Regions from separate parts of the Undibacterium sp. 5I1 genome, predicted to be linked through region 2. Evidence: predicted binding sites of a transcription regulator. Region 2 holds the regulator's gene; each other region holds the start of a gene.
What was found. Region 2 encodes sigma-54, which starts transcription at its own class of promoters, with help from an activator protein. Its sites were predicted from a motif close to TGGCANGNAANCTGCTTT; they were not measured.

Region 1: a site for sigma-54 is predicted at 2,481-2,498, ahead of RGU72_RS14795 (NF038132 family protein). Genes of this name have one in related genera too.
Region 3: a site for sigma-54 is predicted at 2,087-2,104, ahead of RGU72_RS14890 (transglutaminase family protein). Genes of this name have one in related genera too.

What each region holds. Positions count from the first base shown of each region.
Region 1 covers NZ_JAVIWI010000001.1:3,363,177-3,369,484, forward strand. Annotated here, with positions in the region: gene RGU72_RS14785 (Bax inhibitor-1/YccA family protein) at 1-202, shown strand, start outside; gene RGU72_RS14790 (TerC family protein) at 335-1,288, shown strand; gene RGU72_RS14795 (NF038132 family protein) at 1,617-2,432, opposite strand; gene metH (methionine synthase) at 2,869-6,308, shown strand, end outside.
Region 2 covers NZ_JAVIWI010000001.1:4,255,398-4,261,705, reverse strand. Annotated here, with positions in the region: gene RGU72_RS18675 (transposase) at 1-366, shown strand, start outside; gene ggt (gamma-glutamyltransferase) at 653-2,461, shown strand; gene hpf (ribosome hibernation-promoting factor, HPF/YfiA family) at 2,766-3,110, opposite strand; gene RGU72_RS18660 (RNA polymerase factor sigma-54) at 3,264-4,760, opposite strand; gene lptB (LPS export ABC transporter ATP-binding protein) at 4,778-5,518, opposite strand; gene lptA (lipopolysaccharide transport periplasmic protein LptA) at 5,523-6,107, opposite strand; gene lptC (LPS export ABC transporter periplasmic protein LptC) at 6,148-6,308, opposite strand, start outside.
Region 3 covers NZ_JAVIWI010000001.1:3,398,831-3,405,138, reverse strand. Annotated here, with positions in the region: gene RGU72_RS14900 (alkaline phosphatase D family protein) at 1-420, shown strand, start outside; gene RGU72_RS14895 (hypothetical protein) at 497-1,666, opposite strand; gene RGU72_RS14890 (transglutaminase family protein) at 2,184-5,747, shown strand; gene RGU72_RS14885 (circularly permuted type 2 ATP-grasp protein) at 6,208-6,308, shown strand, end outside.

The sequences.
Region 1 (6,308 bases), 890 kb from region 2:
TTTCTTCCAAATCCCCGCATTGTCATTAACGATCTCTGCTGCGATGGTATTGCTCATGTCTGGCATGATTTTATTTGAAACTAGCAACATCATTCGCGGTGGCGAAACCAATTACATCATGGCTACAGTTAGCTTATACGTCACGATCCTTAACCTTTTCCTGAGTCTGTTGCAATTATTGGGTTTTATCGATAAAGAATAAAGTTCAGCTGGGGTGCGCATATTGCAAAAAACATCTTGCATAAAACCGTGTGCCCCAGCCAAACGTCACTCTGTATAGACCACACATAACCTATACCACTTCTTCTACCAAACCGGTTTAATAGGAAATTCAATGATTCACAGTATCGCGCAACCTTGGATGTGGGCAGTTTTTATTGCTTTCGTCTTGGGCATGCTTGTACTCGACGTAGTTGCCCTAGGCGGTTCGCGTTCACATAAAGTTAGCGTAAAAGAAGCTGCTATCTGGTCAGCTGTCTGGGTCAGCCTGGCCTTACTGTTTGACTTTGGCCTATGGATGTATTTGACGGACACTTTCGGGCGCGCTGTAGCAGATGCTAAAGCAATGGAATTTTTGGCAGGTTACGTTATTGAAAAATCCTTGTCCGTCGATAACGTATTCGTCTTTCTGCTGATTTTTGGTCACTTTGCTGTGCCGCTGCAATATCAGCGCAAAGTATTGTTATATGGCGTATTGGGTGCCATCGTCATGCGCATCGCGATGATCCTGGCTGGCACGTGGGTAGTCACACAATTTGCTTGGGTACTGTATTTGTTCGGTGTATTTTTGCTGGTTACGGGTTTCCGTATGTTGGTCGCAGCAGAAAAAGAACCTGATTTAAATGCAAACCCTGTCCTGCGCTTTTTGAAGAAATGGATACCATTTACTGAGGATTTCCGTAAAGAAAAGTTCAGCGTAGTAGAAAACGGCAAACGCGTTTTTACTCCATTACTGTTAGTCCTGATTTTAATCGAAGTATCCGACGTGATCTTTGCGGTTGATTCAATTCCAGCAATTTTTGCAGTTACTACCGATCCGTTTATCGTATTTACGTCTAATATTTTTGCGATTATGGGTCTACGTGCACTGTATTTCTTGTTGGCAGATATGGCGAACCGCTTCCACTTATTAAAATTTGGTCTCGCCTTTGTATTGATGTTCGTCGGTATAAAAATGCTCATCGTAGAGTGGATGCACATACCTACAGCTATCTCGTTATTGGTTATCGGCAGCATTCTGGCAAGTTCTATTGTAGCCAGCCTAGTTGCCACTCGCAGCAAAAACTAGTTTTACTTGTATCGATCCCTTTTGGGCGCATTACCGATTTTGGTGGTGCGCTCTTTTTTTATATAGAGTTCCTAGTCGAGCGACGACAAGTATGAAGTTGTCGCTGCAATGTTTATACTCAAATCAAGACGAGATTATTCATTTGAATGCGGCATACCGCTGTATTTCTAAGACGTAATAACGGTCTGATAGAAAATCTAGGTTTGATTAAACCGCTCTTCTCAGAAAATATAGACACAAAAAAAACCCACGATTTGCTTCGTGGGTTTTTTAATTTTAGCCAACTAACTACAATTAGCTTAACGCAGCTTAAATTACTTAATACGAATTATGATTTACGACGACGTATAAAACTCAAACCTGCCAGACCCAATCCAAGCAATGCGAGTGATGCTGGCTCAGGCACATTACCAGGGACATCTTCAATTGGCTTGCCACCGATAGTAATGCCATCAAATGCCAAACCTGTTTGATAAGCAGTGTCAACGTAATTAGCAGTACCAAATTCCAAATAATAATTACCTGCCGCTGCGACGTTATAAGTCGAAGATACCCAACCAGTGTAACCACAACCATTGCTGTAGCAAGTACCACTGCTGCTGCCCAAAGGCGCCCAAGAAGGTGCACCAGGAACAATTGTCACTACGCCTGGATTAATCGTTGCTGCAATACCTGGCATACCAAATCCTGGAACACTATTGCCGTTTGGTGTAGTTCTCGCTGTAAAAAGCAAAGCGATCTGGTTCAAGGAAGAGTCTAACAAACGAGCCCAAGCATAATCAGAAAAACCAGCGCCATCAGAAGTGACGAAGTCAAAACTGAAATTCAATGCGTCGCCAGCATTAGATGAAAACAAAGTACTGCGCAATGTAGAACCGTTAGTGCTGGAAGCACCAACTGCTGCCAATACATTTCCAGATACGCCACCGTTAGTAGAAACCCAGCCGTATTTGCTGCTGCCAACTGGCGACAAACCAACTACGCCATTTGCACCGGAAGTACTGCAACCACCAGTACATACCCAGCCTGATGGCAGACCACCGTCAAATATCGCAGCAGATGCATTACCTGCCACGGCGACAGCGCCCAGAGTCAATGCTATTGCCAAACTCAATTTTTTTGCAGATTTTTTTAAAATGTTCATTTTTTCCTCACATGTTATTGATGATTATGGTTGAAGCTGATTGTCAATAAAGCACTTATCATGCCAAATTGGGATCAAGCATTGAATCCTTTTAAATTCAATCACTTACAATAATATTTGTTGCAATAAAAACTATTAATCCCGGTGTGCGTAATATTTATCGACAAAAAATTAACGCTCAGGAATCAAAATGATGGCTCTGACATCCACTTTATTAAAATCGTATTAGCAAGTAACAAAAATGCATAAGGGAAACAAGCCAATCCTGCTCCAGACTAAATTTGTCGCACTCTCTTTATCGTATAATCTTTAACTTGCGCCGATTTGATACTCAGATTGCGGGCGCGTAATAAGTGCAGCTAAAAGGAACGCCCGGTCCCGCCTGCATTTTTTGTATGAGCTGATCGGGTTTTTTGTTTCATTAAGAGCATCTTCCATGACTACCGCAAAATCCACTCCCGCTACGAATCTCAACGCAAGTGCAACGACAGCTGTCAGCACAGAAGTACGTCTGCGCGCGTTGTTGAAAGAACGCATTCTGATTTTAGATGGTGCGATGGGGACGATGATTCAGCAATACAAATTGACTGAGGCGGATTACCGTGGAGAACGCTTTAAAGACTTCACGGGTCCGGAAGGTGTCAGAGAATTATTTGTCAAAGGCAATAACGAATTATTGTCACTTACCCAGCCGCATATTATTCAAGAAATTCACGAGCAATATCTCGCCGCCGGTGCCGATCTGATCGAGACCAATACCTTCGGCTCTACCACTGTCGCGCAAGATGATTACCACATGGCACATCTGGCTTACGAGATGAACGTTGCCGCCGCTAAAATTGCCCGTACTGCTTGCGCTAAATATTCAACCGCAGACAAGCCACGTTTTGTCGCAGGCGCCCTCGGCCCCACACCCAAGACGGCGTCGATCTCGCCAGATGTGAATGACCCTGCAGCGCGCAATGTGACCTTTGATCAGTTGGTTGCAGCTTATCTGGAACAAACCCGTGGTTTGGTCGCGGGTGGCGCAGATGTGCTGCTGGTTGAAACTATTTTTGATACCTTAAATTGCAAGGCCGCTTTATTTGCGATTGACCAGTATTTTGAAGAATCTGGTACCCGATTGCCGATCATGATTTCAGGCACTGTCACCGATGCATCAGGTCGTATTTTGTCCGGTCAAACCGTACCTGCGTTTTGGAACTCAGTACGCCATGCCAAGCCTTTAACGATAGGTTTGAACTGCGCATTAGGTGCGACCTTAATGCGCCCTTACGCCGAAGAGCTCTCTAAGATTGCAGACACTTTTGTGTGTATTTATCCCAACGCCGGTCTGCCCAATCCTATGAGTGACACCGGCTTTGACGAGCTACCTGCTGACACTTCTGCATTGCTAAAGGAATTTGCCGAGAGTGGCTTCATCAATATTGCTGGTGGCTGTTGCGGTACGACACCGCCACATATTAAAGCGATTGCAGAGTTGCTTAAGCCGATCACGCCGCGTCAAATCCCAGCAATTACCAACTGCATGCGGCTGTCTGGTCTGGAACCATTTACGATTGATCAGGATTCTCTGTTCGTCAACGTAGGTGAGCGCACCAACGTCACCGGATCAAAAGCATTTGCCCGTCTAATTCTGAACGAACAATACGACGAAGCCTTAGCGGTAGCGCGCCAACAAGTAGAAAACGGTGCGCAAGTCATCGACATCAATATGGACGAAGCGATGCTCGATTCGCTCGCGGCCATGACGCGCTTTTTAAACCTGATCGCCTCAGAACCGGATATTGCTCGCGTGCCTATCATGATCGACTCATCCAAATGGTCGGTGATTGAAGCAGGGCTGAAATGCGTCCAGGGCAAAGCCATCGTCAACTCGATTTCGATGAAAGAGGGCGAAGCCGAGTTTTTGCGACAAGCTACCTTATGTAAGCGATATGGTGCCGCCGTCATCGTCATGGCCTTTGATGAAAAAGGTCAGGCCGACACCTATGATCGCAAGATAGAAATCTGTGAACGTGCTTATCGGTTGTTAGTCGATACAATCGATTTTGATCCTTACGACATTATCTTTGACCCCAACATTTTTGCAGTCGCCACTGGTATTGAAGAGCACAATAATTACGCAGTCGATTTTATCAATGCGACGCGCTGGATACACCAAAATTTGCCCGGCGCCAAAATCAGTGGCGGTGTGTCCAATGTGAGTTTCTCTTTCCGCGGCAACGATCCGGCGCGTGAAGCGATTCATACCGTTTTCCTGTATCACGCAATCCAGGCAGGTATGACGATGGGTATCGTCAATGCAGGTATGGTTGGCGTATATAGCGAACTGGATGCTGAGTTGCGTGAGCGGGTAGAAGACGTGGTACTGAACCGTCGCGACGACTCGACCGAGCGCATGATTGAAATTGCAGCCACCCTCAAAGCAGGCGGCAAGAAAGAAGAAGCCACGCTGGAATGGCGTAGCGAGTCTGTAGAAAAACGCCTCTCGCATGCAATGGTGCACGGCATCACGCAATGGATAGTAGAAGATACGGAAGAAGCCCGTAAACAAATCATGGATGCTGGAGGACGACCAATTCAGGTGATCGAAGGTCCGTTGATGAGCGGCATGAATATCGTCGGCGACTTATTTGGCCAAGGCAAAATGTTTTTGCCACAGGTCGTTAAATCTGCCCGTGTTATGAAGCAAGCCGTTGCGCATTTAGTCCCGTATATTGAAGAAGAAAAAAAGCGGAGTGGCGACAACAAACCCCGCGGCAAAATTGTCATCGCCACCGTCAAAGGTGACGTCCACGACATTGGTAAAAATATCGTCACCGTGGTTTTGCAATGTAATAATTTTGAAGTCGTCAACATGGGCGTCATGGTGCCGTGCTCAGAAATTTTAGCTAAAGCCAAAGCAGAAAATGCCGACATCATCGGCCTCTCTGGCCTGATCACACCCTCACTGGAAGAGATGGCCTATGTCGCAAAAGAAATGCAACGCGACCCTCATTTCCGCATGCTAAAAATACCGCTGCTGATTGGCGGCGCAACCACCAGCCGCGCGCATACCGCAGTAAAAATTGCACCCAATTACGATGGCCCAGTGGTGTATGTGCCTGATGCTTCACGCTCAGTCTCGGTCGCGCAATCGCTGCTGACACCAGAGAGCCGCGATCAATATATGGACGATCTGGCTACCGATTACGAGCGTATTCGCGTACAGCACGCGAACAAAAAAGCTACGCCGATGGTCACGTTAAAACAAGCACGCGCCAATAAAATGAAGCTCAATTTTGTTGGTGCTAATGCGCCTGTCAAGCCGAAGTTTATTGGTCGCCGTATTTTTAAAAATTATGATCTGGCGACGATTGCGCAGTACATTGATTGGGGTCCGTTCTTCCAGACTTGGGATTTGGCAGGACCGTTCCCCGCAATTCTGACAGATGAAGTCGTAGGCGAAGCGGCCACCAAAGTATTTGCCGAAGGTCAGGCGATGTTGAAGAAAATCATCGATGGTCGCTGGCTGAGTGCTAATGGCGTGATCGCGCTGCTCCCTGCCAACACAGTGAATGATGACGACATCGAAATTTATACCGACGACAGCCGTACCCAAGTCGCACTGACTTACTACGGCACTCGTCAGCAAACAGAAAAACCTATCATCGATGGTGTGCAACGTCCTAACCAATGTCTGTCCGATTTTATTGCACCGAAGGACAGTGGTATTGCAGACTATATCGGCATGTTTGCCGTCACCGCTGGTTTGGGTATTGAGAAGTATGAAAAACGTTTTGAAGACGCCCATGACGACTACAGCAGCATTATGCTGAAGTCCTTGGCAGACCGTCTGGCAGAAGCCTTTGCTGAACATCTGCATGAACGTGT
Region 2 (6,308 bases):
AGCGCCTCGGTGCACGATAGTCAAACGGCGGTGCCGTTAGCAACGATGACGGCCGCACGAGTAACGAATTTGTACGATTTGATGGATGCAGCGTATTGCAGTGAAGAGTTAAGGGCACACAGCAAAAGTCTTGGCCACGTGCCATTAATTGATCACAACGCACGCGGCGGGGAGAAGAAACCGTTCGCCCCGCATGAACAACAGCGTTATAAAGAACGCACGCAAGCTGAACGTACCAATGGCAGGCTGAAAGACGAATTTGGTGGCACGACAGTACGGGTGCGTGGTAGCGAAAAAGTGATGTCGCATTTGATGTTTGGTTTATTGGTATTGACCGCAGATCAGTTGATGCGTTTATTTACGTAACAGCTTTGCTTTTAAAGAGTCGAAAAAAACAACGTTTCCCAACGTTCATAGGGGCAGTGATGGTCACATAGGGATTGACACGCCATAAAACGATAATCCGGCACAAATTCATGTCACATGTGCCGCTTCAAACAAGAAAACCAATCGCAACAGTGGCCACACCCATGCTCGACTTTACTGGTTTGGGTATTTTGCAAGAAGCTCAACTAATAAAAATAATCCTGTCTGCCTGAATAAGAACGATCAAGTTAAAATCGATTATATTGAAACGCCCCAAGGACAATCCATGCGCGCTCCGCTACTTTTCCCAATGCCTTGCCCACTTCTATCAAATTCAACAAGCTTGTTGCGCGCATCACGTTTGGGATTAATCGTGCTGACGCTGGTATCAAGCATTACTACCGTACAAGCGCAATTCGTAACTAAAACCACTCGTATTAATCCCGTCGTCAAATACGATATTGGTTATGACATCGTCAGTCCAATCCATGCGCAGCATGGGATGGTGGCGAGCGAACAAGGCTTAGCAACGCAAGTTGGCCTAGATATGCTAAAGCGTGGCGGGAATGCGGTCGATGCTGCGGTGGCGGTTGGCTTTGCGCTGGCGGTGGTGTTGCCAAATGCAGGCAATATTGGTGGTGGAGGTTTTATGCTAATCCATGATGCCAAATCGGGTAGAGACATCGCACTGGATTTCCGCGAAATGGCACCCATCAAAGCAAGCCGCGACATGTATCTGGATAAAGCAGGCAAAGTCATTCCAGGCAAATCACTCTACTCGCATTTGGCGATTGGCGTACCTGGAACTGTCGCCGGATTGACGCAGGCGCTAAGTAAATACGGCACCATGAGATTATCAGATGTCATTGCACCTGCGATACAACTGGCAGAACAAGGCTTTGAGGTAAGTCCACATTTAGCCAGCATCCTCGACGCAGAATATGATCATTTGGGTGCGTGGGAATCAAGCAAAGCGATCTTTTTTAAAAATGGCAAACCTTTGGTCGCTGGTGAAAAATTAATCCAAAAAGATCTGGCTGCATCCCTCAAGTTAATTGCAAAAGAAGGCGCAAGTGCTTTTTATCAAGGGGCCATCGCAAAGAAAATTGTTGCAGAAATGGCGCAGCATGAAGGCATTATCAGTGCAGAAGATCTGAAAAATTATAAGGTCGTCGAGCGCGAACCCGTCAAAGGTAATTATCGCGGCTATGAAATCGTGTCCATGCCGCCACCCAGCTCAGGCGGCGTACACATCGTACAAATGTTGCATATTCTTGAACACTTTCCGATTAAAGAACAAGGCAGTAACAGTGCACAAAACTTACACCTGATGGCGGAGACCATGAAGCTCGCTTATGCCGATCGTTCTGAATATTTGGGCGACCCGGATTTTGTCAAAGTACCTATTAAAGCACTGACATCGCGCGCCTATGCTGATGAGTTATCAAAGAAAATTAATCCAGAACATGCAACGCCGTCCGATCAAATCAAGCCCGGTAAACTAGCGCCTTACGAAAGTGATCAAACTACCCATTTTGCTACAGCAGATCAGTATGGTAATGTCGTCGCAACCACCTACACGTTGAATCTGAATTTTGGTAGCGGCATCGTTGCTAGCGGCACCGGCATTACCTTAAATAATGAAATGGATGATTTCTCCGTAAAAGCGGGTGCTCCCAACGCGTTTGGATTACTTGGTGGCGATGCCAATGCGATTGCGGCATACAAGCGCCCGCTCAGCTCAATGTCACCGACAATTATTTTAAAAGACGGACAACCATTTTTGACCACAGGCAGCCCAGGTGGCAGCCGGATTATCACCACCAGTTTGCAAATTATTATGAATGTGATTGACCATGATATGAATGTTGCCGAAGCCAGCATTGCGCCTCGTATTCATCATCAATGGATGCCAGATCAATTGCGCGTAGAAAAAGGGATCAGCATCGATACCTTAAACATACTGGAGCAAAAAGGTCAGCATCTGAAATTGTCACCGACTATGGGTCGCACACAAACTATACAAATGAGCAATCAGGGATTTGATGGTTATTCAGATCCGCGCAATCCTGACGGAAAAACTTTGGGGTATTAAGGTCAAATTTAAATGCGTAGAAATTTAAACGGGTACAAACTAATCTGTGCGGCTTAAAGAAATGAATAGCTACGAGTATCGCTTATTTCTCCAGTTATTCAATATAAATACTCTCCCCAAGTATATTTTAGTTGTCCAGGTAATTACTGGACAATAAGCCATATTTATAAAAATAATAGGGGAGTATATTTATATCAGCACATAATCTTCGAAACCAAATCAAGTGTTACGCAAACAAAAAAAGGACGCCGAATTGCGTCCTTTTTTGCTATTTTCTAATCGAAAAAGCGACTAAGTCATCTGCTTACACTGGCGTCGGATCGGGTATGTGTTTGATCGCGTCATGTTGATGATTTTGGATTTTGTCTTTATGTTTAATGACTTGTCGGTCTAGTTTGTCGATGAGAGTGTCGATGGCGGCGTAGAGATCTTGTGCCAGGCTTTCAACATGAATATCTTTGCCACTGATGTGCAGATTAATGTCTGCTTTATGGCGTTTTTCCTTTTCTTTGAGCTTATCCACGGTCAGGATGACGGCGATATCAATTACTTGATCGAAATGCCGCCTGATACGTTCAAGCTTATTTTGCACATGTTCACGAATTGCAGGAGTTACTTCGAGGTGATGTCCACTGATGGTGAGATTCATACTACGCTCCTTGGTAATCTTACTTGTTACAAACATTTTATCTTAACTCAATTAATGTAAATTTAATCAGACGATGAATTGGCAGACTAATATTTAAATTATTTATTGAGCTAAATTATATATAGCAACATACGAGGATATTTCAAGAACAAGTTACAAAGATTTGCGCAGGCTTACTGGCGGGATTTTCAAAGCTTCGCGATATTTGGCGACTGTACGTCGCGCAATTACCATGCCTTGTTCTCCCAGCATGTCTGCAATCTTGCTGTCAGAGAGTGGGATTTTCTGGTCTTCTGCTCCTATCAACTGCTTGATGAGTGCACGTATCGCGGTGGATGATGCTTCCCCCCCTGCTTCCGTCGCGACATGGCTACCGAAGAAATATTTCAACTCAAACATACCATGCGGGGTCAGCATGTATTTTTGCGTCGTTACACGAGAAATAGTGCTCTCGTGTAAACCCAGTGTATCAGCAATTTCGCGCAACACAAGTGGTCGCATTGCAACGGCACCGTGCGTGAAAAAATTACGTTGTCTTTCAACTATCGCTTGTGAAACCCGTAAAATCGTATCAAAGCGTTGCCGCATATTTTTGATTAGCCAGCGCGCCTCTTGCAATTGGGAACCTAGCGTACCGTCACCACGATTTTGCTTCATGATGCTGGCATACATACTATTAACACGTAGCTTTGGCATCACATCTTGGTTGAGTAATACTTGCCAGCCGTTCACTGTCTTTCTGACGATCACATCCGGCACGACATAATCCGAAGCGGCCGCGGCAAATTCAGCACCCGGTTTGGGATTACATTGACGAATAACCACTTGCGCTTCGCGTAAATCCTCGTCATCACAATTGAGAATTTTCTTCAACTTATTAAAATCTCTTTGAGCGAATAAAGTGATGTGGTTCTCAACAATTTTTTGCGCCAGCCGACGCGTCACAAAAGGAATTTTAGGGAAACGTTTAATCTGCAAGGCCAGACATTCGGATACATTTCTGGCACCGACACCGCTAGGGTCAAAGTTCTGCAACATGTTCAGCGCAAAGGATAATTCTTCTGGCTCAACACATAACTCCAACGGCAAGCTGGCATGAATTTCTTCCAGTGTTTCCATCAAATAGCCATTGGTATCCAAGGCATCAATCATCAGCTCAATCAGAGCCCGATCTCGCGGCTCACGGATGTTCAGCCGCATCTGCTCCAGCAAATGATCTCTGAGGCTGGTTTGCGCTGCCTCTAATTGCGGACGTCCGTCATCTTCTTCTGACGATTTGCTGCCTTGAGGAACATCATCAAAGCTCCACTCTTCTTCATTCGCGCTGGTACTATCGGCAGAGGCAGCGACTTCGCTAAGGTCGGCATTTTCAGAACTGGCACTTGCTGTAGCAGCATCGCCATTCTTTTCTGGCGCGGCGAATTCAGTTTCAGAATTATTCGTAGTCGCACTGATGGCGCCGTCGGCAAGCAAGCGCACTGCATTATCCATAGGATCATCTACCCGCTCCAACATGGGATTGTCGGAAAGTAGATTTTCTAACTCTTGATGTAGCTCCAGCGTGGACAATTGCAGCAAACGGATAGATTGCTGCAATTGCGGCGTTAACGCCAAATGCTGTGACGTGCGCAGTTGCAGGCTTTGCTTCATCATCATATGGCTTCCCGCTACATGCGGAAATGCTCTCCCAAATAAACTCTGCGGACGGACTCATTATTGATGATGTCGTCGGGCTTACCTGCGGCAAGCACTGCACCTTGATTGATGATGTAAGCGTGATCACAAATACCCAAGGTTTCGCGCACATTGTGATCGGTAATCAGTACCCCTATCCCTCTATCTTTCAGGAAGCCCACAATACGCTGAATTTCAATCACGGCGATTGGATCAACGCCCGCAAAAGGCTCATCCAGTAAGACAAAACGAGGACTAGTTGCCAGCGCCCGGGCAATCTCTACCCTGCGACGCTCACCGCCGGACAATGACAGAGCCTGATTCTCTCGAATACCCTCAATCTGCAATTCAGCAAGTAAGGTGTCTAATTGTTGCTCAATGGCAGCCTTAGTCAGAAATTTACCTTCTGGATTTTTTTGCAATTCAAGTACGGCGCGGATATTGTCCTCTACCGATAACTTACGAAACACTGAGGCTTCTTGCGGCAAATAGGACAAACCCAACTTGGCTCTTTTATGTATCGGCAGGCGTGAAATATCTACGCCATCAATATTAATTTCACCGCCATCCGAGGTGACCAAACCAACAATCATATAAAACGATGTCGTCTTACCTGCGCCGTTAGGACCCAGCAAACCAACGACTTCACCGCTCTTCACATCCAATGACACATCGCTTACCACCTGGCGTGCGCCATAACGTTTTTGTAAACCTTTAATCGACAATGTACTCATCTTGTTATTTGACTTTTTTGTCAGATTTTGGCGCGATGAACAAGGTAGTCCGGCCAGAGCCAGGCACCGTTGTACCGGAACTATTATTCTCAGCGACAAAAAGATCGTTCAGGCTGTCGTAAGACAAATATTCACCCTTTTGTTCTTGAGTGACTACAGTCCCGTCGAGATATTTCACATCGGCTTTAGAAATAAATTTCGTAATCTCGGTTTTGTCATCATACTCAACCCTGTCAGCAACGCCCTCGACCCATAAATCAGCGCCGCCATCTCTTTTTTGGCGGAAAAACACCTGCACTCCCGGTGCTGAAAAAAGCACATAACTAGTACTGGTTGCCGTCTCAGTCATTACGGCACGAGCCGCTTTTACTATTAATGTCCCACGGATAATGATCACATCACCGGTCAACGTAGTTACATTCGTTTTACCGTTACGATCAGATCGGTCTGAGGTGATTGCTGTCATCTTTTGGCTATCTGCTTTCTCAGCAAACGCAGGGGAATGAGTCAACGACAGACTTGCAATTATCAATGCAAATGATATCGATGCTTGATGTTTGTATTTACGTTGATGTTTAAAAAATGTCATGAATATATCCTCATACTGTTACTTGAATTTGGCAACTGATCTACTGTTTTTTAGGCTGGATCTGAATTTGAACTTTACTTAGCAGATTTACTTCCTGAGTTTCATTATTGGCGAACATTCCGATCGCATGCGTTTCCGTATTTTGTGAAAAAAGACTCACTGCCTTGTCAGTTTTCATAATATTCAGATCAGGTAAAAGTA
Region 3 (6,308 bases), 860 kb from region 2:
TCCTACAATTTTGATAATTGGGAAGGCTATCCCAACGCCCGCGATGCACTGTTCACGTCTGCCAACAAACTCAAAGCAGCGAATAAGAAGTTTTTGGTGTTATCCGGCGATAGTCACAACGCTTGGTTTAATAAATTAACTTTGCCGGATGGCACGCAAGTCGGCGCAGAGTTTGCCGGGATGTCGGTGACTTCATCAGGATTTGAGGGCGTTTTCCCGCCAGCAGTAGTGCCGCCAGCCACCTTGGCTGGTACGATCAAAGCGCTGGTCGATGACATCAACTATATTGATACCTCACGCCGTGGTTATATGTTGATTACCGTCAATCAGAACGTGGCAAAAGGGGATTATATTTACGTCAGTTCGGTCACTAGCTCGACTTACACTACATCGACCGATACTCTGACTTATGCGGGTTAATACGGCAGCTTAAATTGTATAATAGTGCAGGTGGCAGCAACGCTGTTTCACCTGCACTGATTAGCCGATCTAAAAGCTAAAGCGCTGCCGGCGTTTTGATATACGCTTTCCACAAATTCTGGAATTGTCCGCCATCGGTAAGGATCGTCGTCTGATTGGGAGCACCTGCACTAAATACAACACCAACGCCGCCAACTTTGGTAAATTCTGCCGGGTGAGTCAGTATGTAATGCACACGATTATCGCGGTAATGCCCAGGCGTACCGCCAGGTGTAGCCGAAGGCACGCCCATCGGCATTTGCCACCACAACACAGGTAAGCCGCCGATACCTTGCTGGATAATCGAGACTCCACTCAGGTAGTCATGGAAGTTGGGCGAGGTCAAATTCGACTCGTCCCAATACAGTGCCGCAGTTGAATGATTGCACTCGCTTGGCGATGGCAACACCTCATAGCAACCCGCATCACGGTCTATCGTTTGTTCCACAATGAAATCTGCTTTTGCTGCACCTATCTTAGTCATAAATTGCGCTACATCCGCTTCTTTACGACCAAAGATCGATACCGGAAAACCGACCAACGCCTTTGGCGCATATAGACGCGCAAGCGTTAACATGCAGCCAGCAATACCAACAGCGTCATTTGTCAGTGCAGAGCATTCAGACATAATTGTCACTTGTGCCGAGAGTTTGGTCGGGTCGCCACCAGGCGCCTGGCTTTGCACATAACCCCAAAAATCGGGCTCTAAATTGACCAAGGCTGGACCATCAAATTTCTTTAATTCAGTAAACAGTAATTTTGTCTGCGCCCAATATTTCGTCATAAAGTTGGCATCCGTCAAACCAGATAAATTGCCATCTCCATTTTGTGCCATCTGATACAAAGTAAACATCGGCACAGCACCAATATTTTTTGCATTAGTTGCCGTGATACCGACATATGCACCGCTAGGCACATTCCAGCTAGGCCATGCGGTATTACCGACGCCAACCAAATACTGATCATAAATATCGGGTGTGATTGACTGTGCTTTGATATCTGTGGTCGACATGCCCGAGCCAAGCCCAACCAAAAATTGTGTTGGCTTTCCCATTTTTTGAGCCAGCGTCGCAGGTACAGAAAACGGTATCGCCGGAGCCACAGCAGAAGTAGATCCGGATGTAGTAGCAGAGCCGCCACCGCCGCAGCCACTAACAACGCAAGTTAGTGCGGATAATAAATAAAACCTATATGGGAAAGGGCGCATGATGAATAAGGGTAGAAGTCGTATAAATTTTTGCCGAATAAACTTGTTCGATTCATTTAAAGCATATCGTATTCTGGCGTTGGAAAATACACGTATTTGAACGAGATTTTCCATTGAACCGCGATCACTTCGTAGAAACGCAACTAGGTGCACCGTTCAAAAAATAATGTCTTCCCCATTTTTTTGATTAGTGCTCTACCTGTTAGTGCTGAAAAGCTATCAAAAAGTTTCTTTTCATGTATTTTATCCGCCACATGCTTTAGAGCAACGCTCGTCAGTCGTGCCAATGACACATCGCTGGCGTATCATTCAAATTTAAGCTTGATTGTCCTTTGGGATCGCGGCAAATGTGTATTTGGCGATCCAGTGGAAAATCTGGGTTAAACAGGCAGCCTTTTTAAGTTTTATCGTGTTTTATATGGGCATGAATCCTGCTTTTATGAAAACAGAACGACTTTGACGCGTTTTGGCGCAGCTTTCTAGCGCTGTTTTAACCTTTATCGAAAGGCAATATCGAATGGCTATCCGTGTCGCATTGCATCACAAAACCAGCTACCGTTATGACCGCCTGGTTGCTCTTTCTCCGCATGAGGTGCGCCTGCGTCCAGCGCCTCACGCACGTACGCCAATTTTGTCTTACTCACTGACCGTCGCGCCGGAACAGCATTTCATCAACTGGCAGCAAGACCCCTACGGTAATTACATCGGTCGGTTTGTTTTTCCTGAAAAATCGGATGTGCTGGAATTTACTGTCGATCTGGTTGCCGATATGACGGTGATTAATCCTTTTGACTTTTTTGTGGAGAAATACGCCGAGCATTTTCCTTTTAGCTACCCTGCGCAATTGAGCGCAGAACTTAGCCCTTATTTGCTGACCGAAAAACCGGGTGAATTGCAGACCAAATGGGTGGAGGACGCACGTACTGCGATTCTGAAAAAAGATTTGCTGACCAATGATTTTCTGGTTGCCATCAATCAGCGTTTGCAAGGCGATATCGGATATTTGCTCAGGATGGAGCCAGGCGTACAGACGCCGGAAGAAACCTTAACCAATCGCTCCGGTTCTTGCCGTGACAGTGGTTGGTTATTGGTGCAAATTTTGCGTCAGATGGGTTTAGCGGCGCGCTTTGTATCGGGCTATTTAATCCAGCTTACCGCTGATCAGGAGGCATTAGATGGCCCTAGCGGTACCACCGTCGATTTCACCGATTTACATGCGTGGGCGGAAGTGTATATCCCGGGTGCCGGCTGGATTGGTTTAGATCCGACCTCCGGCATGCTGGCCAGTGAAGGGCATATTCCATTGGCGTGTACGGCGTTGCCCTCTTCTGCGGCACCAGTGACGGGCTTTACCGATAAGGCCGAAGTGACTTTCCACCATGAGATGACGATTACCCGCATCCATGAAGATCCGCGCGTGACCAAGCCGTATTCCGACGCCGACTGGAAGGCGATTGATCTGATCGGCCAGCAAGTCGATGCAGATTTAAAACGACAAGATGTACGGCTGACGCAAGGCGGCGAGCCAACCTTTGTCTCGATTGATGATATGGATGGTGCTCAGTGGAATACGCTGGCGCATGGTGATAAAAAACGGGAATTGGCCGGCGAGCTGATGCACAGGCTAAAAAACCATTTCGCGCCTGGCGGCATGCTGCACTACGGTCAGGGAAAATGGTATCCGGGTGAGCCTTTACCGCGCTGGGCTTTAAATATTTATTGGCGGATTGACGGTCAGCCGATGTGGCTGGACGCCAGCTTATTCTCGGATGAGAAAAAAGCCGATGGGTATACCAATGCCGAAGCATATCTGTTTATGACGGCGCTGGTTAAAGCGCTGTCACTGCCAGAGGGTAGCCAGATCCCAGCCTACGAAGATGTGATGCAACAGGCGCAGCGCGAACAGGGTTTGCCCGTCAATTTAGATCCGCTGAAAGCTGATTTAAAAGCGCCAGAAGAACGTCGGCGCTTAGCGCGTTTGCTGGAGCACGGCCTTGGCGAGGTGGTTGGTTATGTATTGCCACTAAAGCCAAAAGACACCGATCCGAGCATCTCTTTGGGGGTTGCCTGGCGTACCTCGCCGTGGCCAATTAAGCGCGAACATTTATATCTGATCGATGGTGATTCTCCGATGGGTTTGCGCCTGCCGCTGAATGCATTACCTTGGGTGCAGCCAGAAAAAGAAATCCATGAATTTGATGTAGATCCATTCTCCCCGCGCACGCCTTTGCCTTCTGCCAAAGACGACAAACCAGTGACCATCAACGGTGCTAATAGTGCAACAAATGCCAGTGTTGCTGCTGACAAAACCAAGCCTGCTCCATCAGTGCCAACAATTGTTTCTTCAACTAAAACAGCCGCGAGCGGTGCCAGCCCGGCACCGCTGACAGCCGCGATGGCAGCACATGCCGCAGTGGTAGCGGCTGCAACCTCGGCGGGAGCAACGCCGGCCGCCGTCGCTGCTTTAATGGGGAAATCTCCTGCCACTTCTTCTACACCCGCCAAACCAGTTTCGCCAGCGGCGAGCTTAAACAAATCTGTGACAGAGCCGCGTGATGTCATCCACACCGCTTTATGCGTGCAGGTACGTGACGGCCGTTTGCATATTTTTATGCCGCCGGTAAAGCGGATAGAAGATTATCTGGCCTTGGTCAATGTGGTCGAATACACCGCCGCCAAGCTGAAGTTAAAACTCTGGATTGAAGGTTATCCGCCGCCACGCGACCCTCGTATCAAATTACTCAGCGTGACGCCCGATCCGGGTGTGATTGAAGTCAATATTCATCCGGCCGCAAGCTGGAATGAGCTGGTCTACAACATGTCTACGCTGTACCAAGAAGCGCGTCTGACGCGTTTGGGTACAGAAAAATTTATGGTCGATGGTCGCCACACCGGCACTGGCGGTGGCAATCACGCCACGCTTGGCGGTGCCACCCCAGAAGACAGTCCGATGTTGCGTCGGCCAGATTTGTTGAAGAGTTTAATCACCTACTGGCAAAATCATCCTGCCTTGTCGTATTTATTTTCAGGTACGTTTATCGGTCCGACCAGTCAGGCGCCTCGGGTGGATGAAGCGCGTGACGACAACTTGTATGAGCTGGCAATCGCCTTCCAGCAAATGGATCAGGTACTGCCGACCATGCATCCGGGCGATAAGCCTTGGATGGTCGATCGCTTGCTGCGTAATTTGCTGGTGGATTTGACCGGGAATACGCATCGCTCCGAATTTTCTATCGACAAACTGTATTCGCCCGATGGTCCCACCGGCCGTTTAGGCTTGGTCGAATTCCGCGCGTTTGAAATGCCGCCGCACGAGCGCATGAGCCTGCTACAAATGCTGCTGCTGCGCGCACTGGTCGCACGTTTTTGGCGTCAGCCTTATCAAGCCAAGCTGGTTCATTGGGGAACGTCTTTGCATGATCGCTGGATGCTGCCGCATTTTGTGGCGCAGGACATCCGTGATGTCGTGAAGGATTTGCGCGCTTCCGGTTATGCGTTTGAAGAGCATTGGTTTGATCCGTTTATTGAATTTCGCTTCCCGCGTTTTGGTACCGTGGTGTACGAAGGTGTCGAGATGGAATTGCGTCAGGCAATTGAGCCTTGGAATGTGCTGGGCGAGGAAATGACCGGCGGCGGCACTGCTCGTTATGTAGATTCTTCCGTCGAACGGATGCAGTTATTAGTTCGCGGCTTAACGGCTAGGCGTCATACGATTGCCTGTAACGGTCGCATGTTGCCGCTGCATCCGACCGGTATCCCGGGCGAATACGTTGCAGGCGTCCGCTTCCGTGCCTGGAGCCCTTGGTCGGCATTGCATCCCACAATCAAAATTCAGGCGCCGCTGACGTTTGATCTGGTGGATACCTGGAGCGGTCGTGCGATTGGTGGCTGTACTTATCATGTATCGCACCCCGGTGGTCGCAGCGAATCCAGTTCGCCGGTGAATGCCAATGCCGCAGAGGCACGCCGTTTTGCGCGGTTTTGGTCGCACGGGCATACACCGGGACCGATGTTTGTCCACAAAGAAGATCTCAATCCTAGCTTCCCAATGACGCTGGATTTACGTTGGCAGGTATACTAAGGGCTAGCCGGAGCGCTGTCGGAGAGAGTAGAGCGAATCTACGTTCTCCGACTTGGCTGAATAGTGCAGGGAATAAACAAGATATCAGGGCGAACAACAACATAATATGTTTCTGCACTTGTTAACCTGGACTAAAGTTAAATTAAATACTGATAGTAAGTATATTTAGTTGTCCAGGTAATCATTGGTCTATATGGTCATTTTGAATAAAATTGGGGGGGGTATATTGCTACGTGCAGAATTTAGAGGTAATTTTCAGCGCCCCCGGCATCTCAACTTTTGTTCTCCCGTATTCAAAAAAATGAATGCGTTGCAGATGGTAGATGGTGAGTAGCGTTCGCCAAAATCAGCAAATAGGTAATTTAAGTAGCTAAGTAATTCAGTAATTAAGCAATTTAGTAATAAGGAAGCACAGATCAATACCGTCTGCGCTTGATCTCTGAAAGAAATCATTAGTCTTATGTCGAGTCAACTGCTTGCGAACTATCCTGTAGCACAAGGTAGTTTTGATGAAATGCTGGATAGTACCCACCAGCCGCGCGCGCATTGGCGAATTTTGCT